DNA from 3 places in the Catenovulum adriaticum genome. Region 1 is predicted to be linked to each of the others. Evidence: predicted binding sites of a transcription regulator. Region 1 holds the regulator's gene; each other region holds the start of a gene.

Region 1 (3,283 bases):
GTTCGCCATGAAGATGAATTAGCCGACACTTTGCATCAATTAAGAAACCGAAAATTAATCTTAATTGATACTGCAGGGGTAGGCCAAAGAGATGTTCGTTTAGCTGAACAACTTGATAGTTTAATGCGATCAACTCAAATTAAAATTAGAAATTATTTAGTATTGCAAGCAACGTCGCAGCAAAGTGTCTTAATGGAAACCGTGCAACAGTTTAAGCGTACTAACTTAACTGGTTGTATTTTCACCAAATTAGATGAATGCATGAGTTTGGGAGAAATTATTAGTGTTGCCATTCAAAATGCGTTGCCAATAGGGTATCTTACGGATGGTCAGCGAGTGCCGGAAGATATTAAAGCTGCAACTGCGCAATATTTAATCGACCAGGCTGCCGGTTATATGGATGAAAATGAATTTTCTCATCCTCACTGGTTTACAGATAGCTCAAGACAACCTATATATAAATAAATTTATGATATTAAATAACCAGTTAGGTGATCAAGCAAGTGGCCTTCGAACAATGAAACAAAGCGCGAATGAAAGAATTAAAGTAATTGCGGTCACCGGCGGAAAAGGCGGTGTTGGTAAAAGCAATGTGTCTTTAAACATGGCGGTTTCGATGGCTCAGCAAGGTAAACGCGTTTTAGTTTTTGATGCGGATTTAGGTTTGGCCAATGTGGATGTTATGTTGGGCTTGCGAGTTGAAAAAAACTTATCTCACTTGTTAGCTGGTGAATGTGAACTTGACGATATTTTAATTACCGGCCCACAAGGCATTAAAATTGTGCCAGCCACTTCAGGTACGCGTAATATGGTTGAACTATCGACTCAAGAGCATGCTGGTTTAATTCGTTCATTTAGTGAGCTTAAACAAGAGTTTGACGTATTAATCGTCGATACTGCAGCTGGCATTTCAGACATGGTGCTTAGTTTTTCACGCGCAGCGCAAGATGTCATGGTAGTGGTATGTGATGAACCTTCATCCATTACCGATGCTTATGCATTGATTAAAGTATTGAATCGTGATTACAATGTTTTTCGTTTTAAAATTGTGGCTAACATGGTTCGCTCTATGCGTGAAGGGCAGGAATTATTCGCGAAGTTGTCTAAAGTGTCCGATCGGTTTTTGGATGTTGCATTGGATTTAGTGGCTATTATTCCATTTGATGAAAATGTTCGTAAATCTGTTCGTCGACAAAAAACGATTGTCGAAGCATTTCCTAAATCGCCCGCATCTATGGCGTTTAAAACCTTAGCTTCTCGAGCCGGAAAATGGCCAACCCCTGAAAGCGCAACAGGTCATTTAGAATTTTTTATTGAACAATTGGTCTCTCCGGGAGTGTAGTCTGTTGTGAATAAAGTGGCTGCTTATCAATCTGTTAATCAAAAACAAGCATTTGTAGAGCTGCATGCTGGCCTAGTTAAACGTATTGCTCATCATATGATGGCAAGGTTACCTGCAAGCGTTCAAGTAGATGATTTAATTCAAGCTGGTATGATAGGCCTGCTTGAAGCGTCAAAGAATTTTGATGGTAGCAAAGGCGCAAGTTTTGAGACGTTTGCTGGAATTCGGATTCGAGGCGCCATGTTAGACGAAATTCGCCGTGGCGATTGGGTGCCGCGTTCAGTCCACAAAAATAGCCGACTTATCGCGAAAGCGATTAATGATGTTGAAAATGAAACTGGGCGTGATGCGCGTGATATTGAAGTTGCTGAAAAATTAGAGTTAAGCATTAATGACTACCATCATATTTTAAATGATGTAAATAGTGGTAAGATTATAGGAATAGAAGATCTTGGTGTTACTGAAGATGTGATTGGTAGCTCTGATGATAAACATCAAGATGAACCATTTGAAGATATTGCTCACGGTGCGTTTCAGAGCGAATTAGTTAAAGCGATAGAAACACTACCAGAAAGAGAAGCATTAGTGCTCTCTTTATATTATGATGAAGAATTGAATTTAAAAGAAATTGGTGCCGTTATTGATGTGAGTGAATCTCGAGTGAGTCAAATTCATAGTCAAGCAATGCACAGATTAAAAGCAAAATTAAATAGCTGGCAACAGATATAAAAATTATTATTAATCCATGAGATAATCTCAGAGGCGGAGGAAGCTTTGGATACAAATATGAAAGTTTTGGTTGTAGATGATTTTTCAACCATGAGGCGTATTATTAAAAACTTGCTGAGAGATTTAGGGTTCACTAATGTCTCTGAAGCGGATGATGGCGCCACGGCATTGCCAATGTTACAAAATGGCGATTTTGAATTTGTGGTGACTGATTGGAATATGCCAGGTATGCAAGGCATTGATTTATTAAAAGCAATTCGAGCGGATGAGCGGTTAAAAAATATTCCGGTTTTAATGGTGACTGCTGAAGCGAAAAAAGAACAAATTATTGCAGCAGCCCAAGCGGGTGTAAATGGTTATATTGTTAAACCTTTTACCGCTGCAACCCTAAAGGAAAAGTTAGACAAGGTTTTTGAGCGTTTAGCTTAATTAGGTATCAGGAGAACACCATTGTTACCTAATGAACCGTTAATTAGCCTTGAAGACGCAAAACAGTTAGTTAGTTTGCTTGAGCGGGGTGAAAACCAAGCCGCTAATGACATTTTGCAAAAAGTGACACAAGCAACGTCTGAAGAGCTGTTTGCTCAAGTTGGTAAATTAACTCGACAATTACATGATTCTTTGGGCAGCTTCCAATTAGATATGCGCATTGCTGATTTGGCTAATGAAGATATTCCTGATGCCCAAACCCGGCTTGCCTATGTAATGGATATGACCGAAAAAGCAGCAAATCAAACAATGGATGCTGTTGATGCTTGTTTACCAATCGCCTCTGATTTAAATAAGAATATTCAAGAAATTATCCCAACTTGGGATAAATTAATGAATCGTCAAATTGAGTTGAGCGAATTTAAGAGTCTATGTTACAGCGTTAATCATATACTGCACCAGTCTGAGAAAGATTCCCAAAGCCTACAAACTCAACTTAACGAAGTTTTAATGGCGCAAGGCTTTCAGGATTTAACCGGACAAGTAATACGCAGAGTTATTGAATTGGTTAAAGAAGTTGAAGATAACTTGATTCACTTATTAACCGTATTTGGCACACCACAACAAGAACAACAATCACAACCAGCCGAACCAACGACAATAAATAAAGGCGCTGAAGGCCCAATTATCGATGCAGAAGAAAGAACTGATGCCGTGGCGAGCCAAGATGAAGTTGATGATTTGTTATCCAGTTTAGGTTTTTAATAGGGGACGAGTTCCATG
Region 2 (3,283 bases), 1.2 Mb from region 1:
AGACAGTCAAGAATCTGCCGACAAGCTCATCCCTGATGATTTAACTCAAGCCTTGTTAGACGCGCCCTTAGAATACAAAAATTCAAGCAACACAAGCAACGAAGCTAAGCTAGATAACACTCAAACCATGCTAACAGCCATTAACCAACTTACTCAGCAAATAGCTCAGCTTAGTAAACAAGTTGAACGGTTAAAAACAAGCAAACCGGTTAATAACCCACAAAAGTTATTTGCGACAGGCGTTTATTATGCAAAACACCAAGATTACATTCACGCAGCCAAATGGTTTCGTCGGGCAGCTTTAGCCGGTCATGCTAAAGCCATGTTTTATTTAGGCACCATGTTCATTAAAGCTGAAGGATTGCCGCAATCAGTCACTCATAGTTATATCTGGATGACACTTGCAAATGTTTATGGCGCAACCGAAGCTAAAGCAGTCGCCCAAGATTTACAAAAATACTTAACAGCTAAAGAACTCAACCTAGCTCAGCGAATAGCAGCTGATAAATATGAAGAAATTGAAGATGCCCTATGGGTTGACTCACCAACTGGCTAATACTAAGCGTGAGTACATCTGTTCGAAACATTAAACTTAACCCATGCCATTATATTATTAAGATAGCAATTTTTGCTTAATGATAAATAATTCCGCCTGACTTTAGGTTTATATCAATCAAGGTTTATATCAATCAATAGTACAAATCGCATTTATGTGAGTAAGACTGGCAGCTTTTACGGAAGAAATTTAAAAAAAAGTATTAACAAAGTTTAAAACAAACAGCTAATTTATATCTTTGGCTAAAATTTGTTGAGCGGCAGCTATAATGCCAGGAGGTAGTGAGGGTTAGGCCACTACAACTGCCGTCAACATCTGTATAAATCATTGGATTTGATTAAGGGAGTCAAATGCCAATTTATTGACTTATACAGCGCAAACTAAGTTTGCAAAAAAGGTAATGCACAAAACAAGCCAAAATAAGTTTGGTTAAATATAAAAAGTCTGTTTAACTCTATAAATAATTAACCTAATAAAGATAAAGCCGCTTGTGGACGCTGATTCGCCTGACTTAATACGGTTGTACTCGCCTGTTGTAAAATTTGGTTTTTTGTCAAAGTCGCTGTTTCTGTCGCAAAGTCTGTATCTTTAATTTGCGAACGGGCTGCTGAGACATTTTCAATAACGTTGCTTAAGTTACGAATCGTTGATTGAAAACGATTTTGAAGCGCACCTAAGTCTGCACGTGCCGCACCGATAGTTGAAATCGCTGCATCTATTTTGCTCAGCGCTGCCGAAGCCAGTTGTTCACTTGCAACTGATAAGTCTCCACCGACTAAGCTTGAAGCACCAAAGCTGCCACCCGCTGCTCGTGATAAGTTGACTGAAATCGTTTGGCCGCCATTGGCACCCACTAAGAATTTTGCTGAATAATCGCCTTGCAATAAATCAACCCCGGCAAATTGTGTGGTTGTCGCAATTCGGCTAATTTCAGTTTTTAACGCACTCACTTCTTTTTGTAGTGCGGTTCTGTCTGCTGAGGTATTAATACCATTTTGTGATTGAATCGCTAATTGACGAATTCGTTGCAATGAAGTCGTAATTTCTTGCATTGCACCTTCAGCTGTTTGCGTTAATGAAATGGCATCATTTGCGTTTCTAACCGCTTGGTTTAAACCTTGTACCTGTGTGGTCATTCGGTCTGTGATTTGCAAACCTGCCGCATCATCTGAGGCTCGGTTAATTCTAAAACCTGATGATAAACGTTCAAACGCTGTGTCTAACGCGTTACCTGAACCTGTTAATTGACGTTGCGCATTTAATGATGAAACATTTGTATTGACGAACATACCCATTTTACACTCTCCTGAACTTTTTTCGTTGCTTTGTTTTTTGCAGCTTTGCTGCTTGGTTATTGGCTTATTTATCTGATTTAATCATCTAAATAAACGCTACCTTGTTTTTATTATTATCATCCGCTGACAATTAGGTTATCGGAGTGCAAAGTCGCTTCTTTAATAAAAAAGTGAAAATAAAGGACAAAAAAATCGCTAAAGTTTTTTATTTATTGGACGAGCAAGGCGAGGAAATAACAACTAAAATTAACAAAAATAAAGAGAGAAAAAAAAATAAATAAATATAAAAATTAGATACTTAAAAACAAGAAAATAAAATTTAGCAAGCCGTTATTCAAACGGCTCAACTAAAACAAAATAATTTATAAAAAATTCAACTTTTTAGTTAAAGGCTCAAAAATAAGGGTTAAGCTAAACCTCGCTTAACCCTTATGGAGTGAGTATGGCTCACCCGCTTGGCCTATTAACCCGTCGCACTACCTCCTGGCTTATCCCCAAACGGGTGGAAGCAGAACTTAAGCTAGCTAAATCCTTAACCTAATAGCGATAAAGCCGCTTGAGGTCGCTGATTCGCCTGGCTTAATACAGTTGTACTTGCCTGTTGAATAATTTGATTTCGGGTTAACTCTGCAGTTTCAGTCGCAAAATCTGTATCTTTAATTTGTGAACGTGCACCTGATACATTTTCAATGATATTGCTTAAGTTACGAATCGTTGATTGAAAACGATTTTGCAACGCACCCAAATCGGCACGAGCGCCACCAATGGTTGAAATCGCACTATCAATGGCTGTTAAAGTGGCAGACGCCAAATCAGCTGTGCTGACATCAAAGTTTGCACCACCTAAACCTGACGCACCAAAACCGTCGCCTTCTAAATTAACAGAAATGGTTTGACCACCATTGGCACCGACCAAAAATTTAGCTGAATAACCACCAGTTAATAAATCAACCCCAGCAAATTGAGTAGTTGTACCAATTCGGCTGATTTCGGTTTTAAGCGCACTGACTTCTTTTTGCAGTGCAGTACGGTCTGCTGAGGTATTAATACCATTTTGCGATTGTACTGCAAGCTGACGAATACGCTGCAAAGAGGTGGTAATTTCTTGCATCGCGCCTTCAGCGGTTTGCGTTAATGAAATTGCATCGTTTGCGTTACGTACTGCTTGGTTTAAACCTTGAATTTGCGTAGTCATACGATCAGTAATTTGAAGACCGGCTGCATCATCTGATGCACGGTTAATTCTAAAACCTGATGATAAACGCTCAAACGAGGTATTTAATGCATTGCCTGAGTTTGATAACTGACGCTGTGCATTTAATGAAGATACATTAGTATTTACGAACATACCCATAATACTCACTCCTAAAATTAGAATGTTCTTTTATCAATTAATAGGCCACTTAATGCCTAATTAAGACAAAAGCCACAA
Region 3 (3,283 bases), 380 kb from region 1:
CTCTCAATTTTAAATGTTCAATTTGCGCTCGCATATTTCCGTCTTCAGTTTCTTTATATTGCTTATATAAAGAACGAGTTAAGTCTGCAATCACTAAAAATCGATTGGTATAAGCTAATAATAATAACGAAATAGCAGGAAACAGAAGTGCGGGAGTAGTTATACCTATACTAGACAATTAAATTCTCCGATCATAAAAATGAACTTTAACTCTGACTTTAATTTGGTACGCTCAAAGTTGGCTATATGAATTCTACTGTATCGAACACAAAAAATAAAAATCACCAGCCTAAATACGTCATATAAGCGTAAATTTCTTTTGCGAGTCGGTTTTCCCTTACGGATAATCCAGATAAGCCAAAGAGTTGCCGTTGACGATAATGCATCGTTAAGTATTTTCGAGCCGCTTGCTGCCTATTTTTTACGGTGGCTAATGCCCAGCGGTTATCATGTTTTGACCATACGTCTAATATTGGCAAATCTAATTTAGCTATTTTAGCTGGTAGTTTTTTATTCAGGTAATACTCGGGTAAATAAGGCGATAAGAGCACCAGTGCATCAGGCATAGGTATATCACCAGCGGTTAAGCTTTCAATTAACCAACCTGCCGTTGCGCCTTGAGCCACCAGCAAGCGCAAACCAATATAGTTTTGCGCTTCTGTATTAAGCGCATTCACAATAAGTTTTAATTGATCTTTAATCGCCGCGCTATCCGCTACTTTAATTTGCTCTGCACCTAGGGTTGGTTGGCCTGTTAACACTTTTGCTTGTTCATCATCAAGCTGCCAAACACCTGCGCCATTATCAGGCGCAATACTACCTATAGTTATCCAGCCATAATCATTTAATAATAAGCGTAAATCAGCAAAACTTTGAGAGGCTTGTAAACCAATATCCGGTAATAAAATAGCACTGCCTTTAGGGTGAGGGCCGTTTTGTTCACTAATCATTACCGGAATACTTTGCTCGCCAGCCTGTACCGTTTTCACTTCATCACTTGGAAAATAGCGAGTTAAATCCGCTAACTGATTTTGGCTATGGCTAAGCTCTGCGGCAGTAGCTATAGAACAGACACAGCTAAAACCTAGAATAATTTGTAAGTGACGCTTATTTGGGCCGCTAAACCAGTTAAACATTTTGCAATGCTTCCTATGTAACTCAAACTAAAGTTTATTAATTTACTTATCGGCCAGTTAATCAATAAATAAAGAAAAATTCATATAAACGCAAGGGCGTATTGATCTGTCTTGGACAAGTTTAGTTCTAACTGAGCGCTTTCAGATCGTGGGGCGAGGCTTGTAGCATCGCAATTATATATAAGTCGAGTCCAGTTACCGCATCCTACTCCCGCTAAGTACCTGTACCCATGCAGGCAACCTCTTATCGCTCATTTATGTCGCGCAATTACACTTCAATCATTCTTAATTTTATAAAAACACCCAGTCACTACAAAAATGAACAAAACCGTACAAAAAGCCCTAAAAGCCTTTAATTAGCTTAACTAAGGTATCTAGTCGCTCGTTAGATAATTGACGGTAATCAAAATAGGGCGCAACAATCAGTTTATGTTTTTGATTTATCGCAAAGTGAGGAGAAAGCCAAGTGAGTTCAAACGGAAAATTGAGTTTAGCAGCATATGTACGGCCGCTAATAATATGAATTGTAGCGCTTTTTGAAAAATCAGGCGTTGAAAATAATAGTGCAAAGTTTTGATTTTCGGATAATAGCTGAGTGTCACGAAGCAATTGCCAAGTTTTGCAATTGTTAGGTTCAATCGCAAAACACAGCTTGGCAAAACAATTAAAAATTTTACGCCAATTATTGCTGGTATTGGCCAAAATAAAATTGAGTTCGCCTTTAGTTAATGGCGTTAGCTCAGTTTGTGCTAAATAACGCTCAATAGGCGGCCTGTGTTCAAAATAAACAGCAATCTTAAATTTAGGGTCACCAAATCCAATTTTAGTCGTGGATTTCATCTTAAGTCTCTCAGCAACCACTAAAATGGGCAAGGTGCCGTAAAATTAAGTACTTCAGCGCTAACCGGATGAGTAAAACCTAGCTCCTCAGCATGTAACTGTAATCTTGGTGCTAATTCTAATGCGTTTGAATGCGCATAGAGTCTATCACCCAAAATAGGATGCCCAATTGACAACATATGCACTCGTAATTGGTGTGAGCGGCCAGTAATAGGATGTAATATCACCCTCGTTGATTCGCTATCGCGGCTTAACACTTGCCAAAAAGTGCTCGATTTTTTGCCATTTACGTGCGCCACCATTTGTTTAGGTCGGTTAGGCCAATCACAAATAAGCGGGAGTTCAATCATCCCCTGCTCGGCTTCAACTTGTCCATATACACGTGCAATATAACGCTTAGTAGTTTGTCGTTCTTGAAACTGTCTAGCTAAATGCGAATGAGCTGGTTTATTAAGCGCCCAAACCATTAGCCCTGAAGTCGCCATATCTAGCCTGTGCACTATACCAATTTTTGGCCAAACACGCTGAGCTCTTGCTTCTAAACTATCTTGATGTTCCGGCAATTTACCTCTTACTGACAATAAACCGCTGGGTTTATTAAATACCACTATATCTTGATCACGATAAAGAATAGGTAATATAGGTTCTTGAGGCGGGTTATAAACAAAATGCATTCAATTTAAATCGCTAATTATATCTGTAGGTTATTGTACCTTTAATAATCTCCCCTTTGGAACCAGTTAATCAGAAATTATCCCAAGGCATTAAAACTGCCTTGGGATAACCGTTAACTTTGCGTCGCTTTATGCTTGATGACTCACTACAACTAGCCTTAACGCATCAAATTTAACCCTAGCTTGTTGAATATGTTCAACCAGCTCACTTTGCTGTTGAGCAAGTGACTCTAACTCAATGGCCCGAATATTCGGATTAACTTTCTGTAATGATTCAAGCCTTTGATATTCATCACCTAAGTTTTGTTTGATAGACTCTACCGCTTGTTCAATTAATTCACCACAAGCCGATTCAGCTATACTCTGTGCTTTAACGATTAACTCGTGCACCTGCACTTGCAGTGCCGTTGCCAATTGAGATCCCACTTGCCGACCCACAGGTTTTAGCTGCTTGTTTAAGTTATCAAAACTGACATTAGCGGCTAAGTTGTTACCCGCTTTATCTAGCAAAATGCGCACTGGTGTTGGCGGTAAAAAACGACCCGGCTGTAATTGTTTTGGGGCGCTGGTTTCAACCACGTAAATAAGCTCAACTAAATAAGTGCCTTCAGGCAATGCTTTATTGTTTAGTAA

What was found. Region 1 encodes FliA, which starts transcription of late flagellar genes. Its sites were predicted from a motif close to CTAAAGNTNNNNNNNNNNNNGCCGATA; they were not measured.
Region 2: OLW01_RS09730 (flagellin N-terminal helical domain-containing protein) is a predicted target of FliA. The motif match lies at 1,988-2,014, and genes of this name have one in related genera.
Region 3: OLW01_RS02880 (DUF3530 family protein) is a predicted target of FliA. The motif match lies at 1,184-1,210, and genes of this name have one in related genera.

What each region holds. Positions count from the first base shown of each region.
Region 1 is NZ_CP109965.1:1,023,850-1,027,132, forward strand. Features, by position in the region: gene flhF (flagellar biosynthesis GTPase FlhF) at 1-465, shown strand, start outside; gene OLW01_RS04615 (MinD/ParA family protein) at 470-1,342, shown strand; gene OLW01_RS04620 (RNA polymerase sigma factor FliA) at 1,349-2,071, shown strand; gene cheY (chemotaxis response regulator CheY) at 2,117-2,500, shown strand; gene OLW01_RS04630 (protein phosphatase CheZ) at 2,522-3,265, shown strand; gene OLW01_RS04635 (chemotaxis protein CheA) at 3,281-3,283, shown strand, end outside.
Region 2 is NZ_CP109965.1:2,240,184-2,243,466, forward strand. Features, by position in the region: gene OLW01_RS09725 (SEL1-like repeat protein) at 1-556, shown strand, start outside; gene OLW01_RS09730 (flagellin N-terminal helical domain-containing protein) at 1,021-1,851, opposite strand; gene OLW01_RS09735 (flagellin N-terminal helical domain-containing protein) at 2,384-3,205, opposite strand.
Region 3 is NZ_CP109965.1:645,244-648,526, reverse strand. Features, by position in the region: gene OLW01_RS02885 (DUF2721 domain-containing protein) at 1-178, opposite strand, end outside; gene OLW01_RS02880 (DUF3530 family protein) at 282-1,136, opposite strand; gene OLW01_RS02875 (DUF6942 family protein) at 1,479-1,976, opposite strand; gene rluA (bifunctional tRNA pseudouridine(32) synthase/23S rRNA pseudouridine(746) synthase RluA) at 1,997-2,650, opposite strand; gene rapA (RNA polymerase-associated protein RapA) at 2,780-3,283, opposite strand, start outside.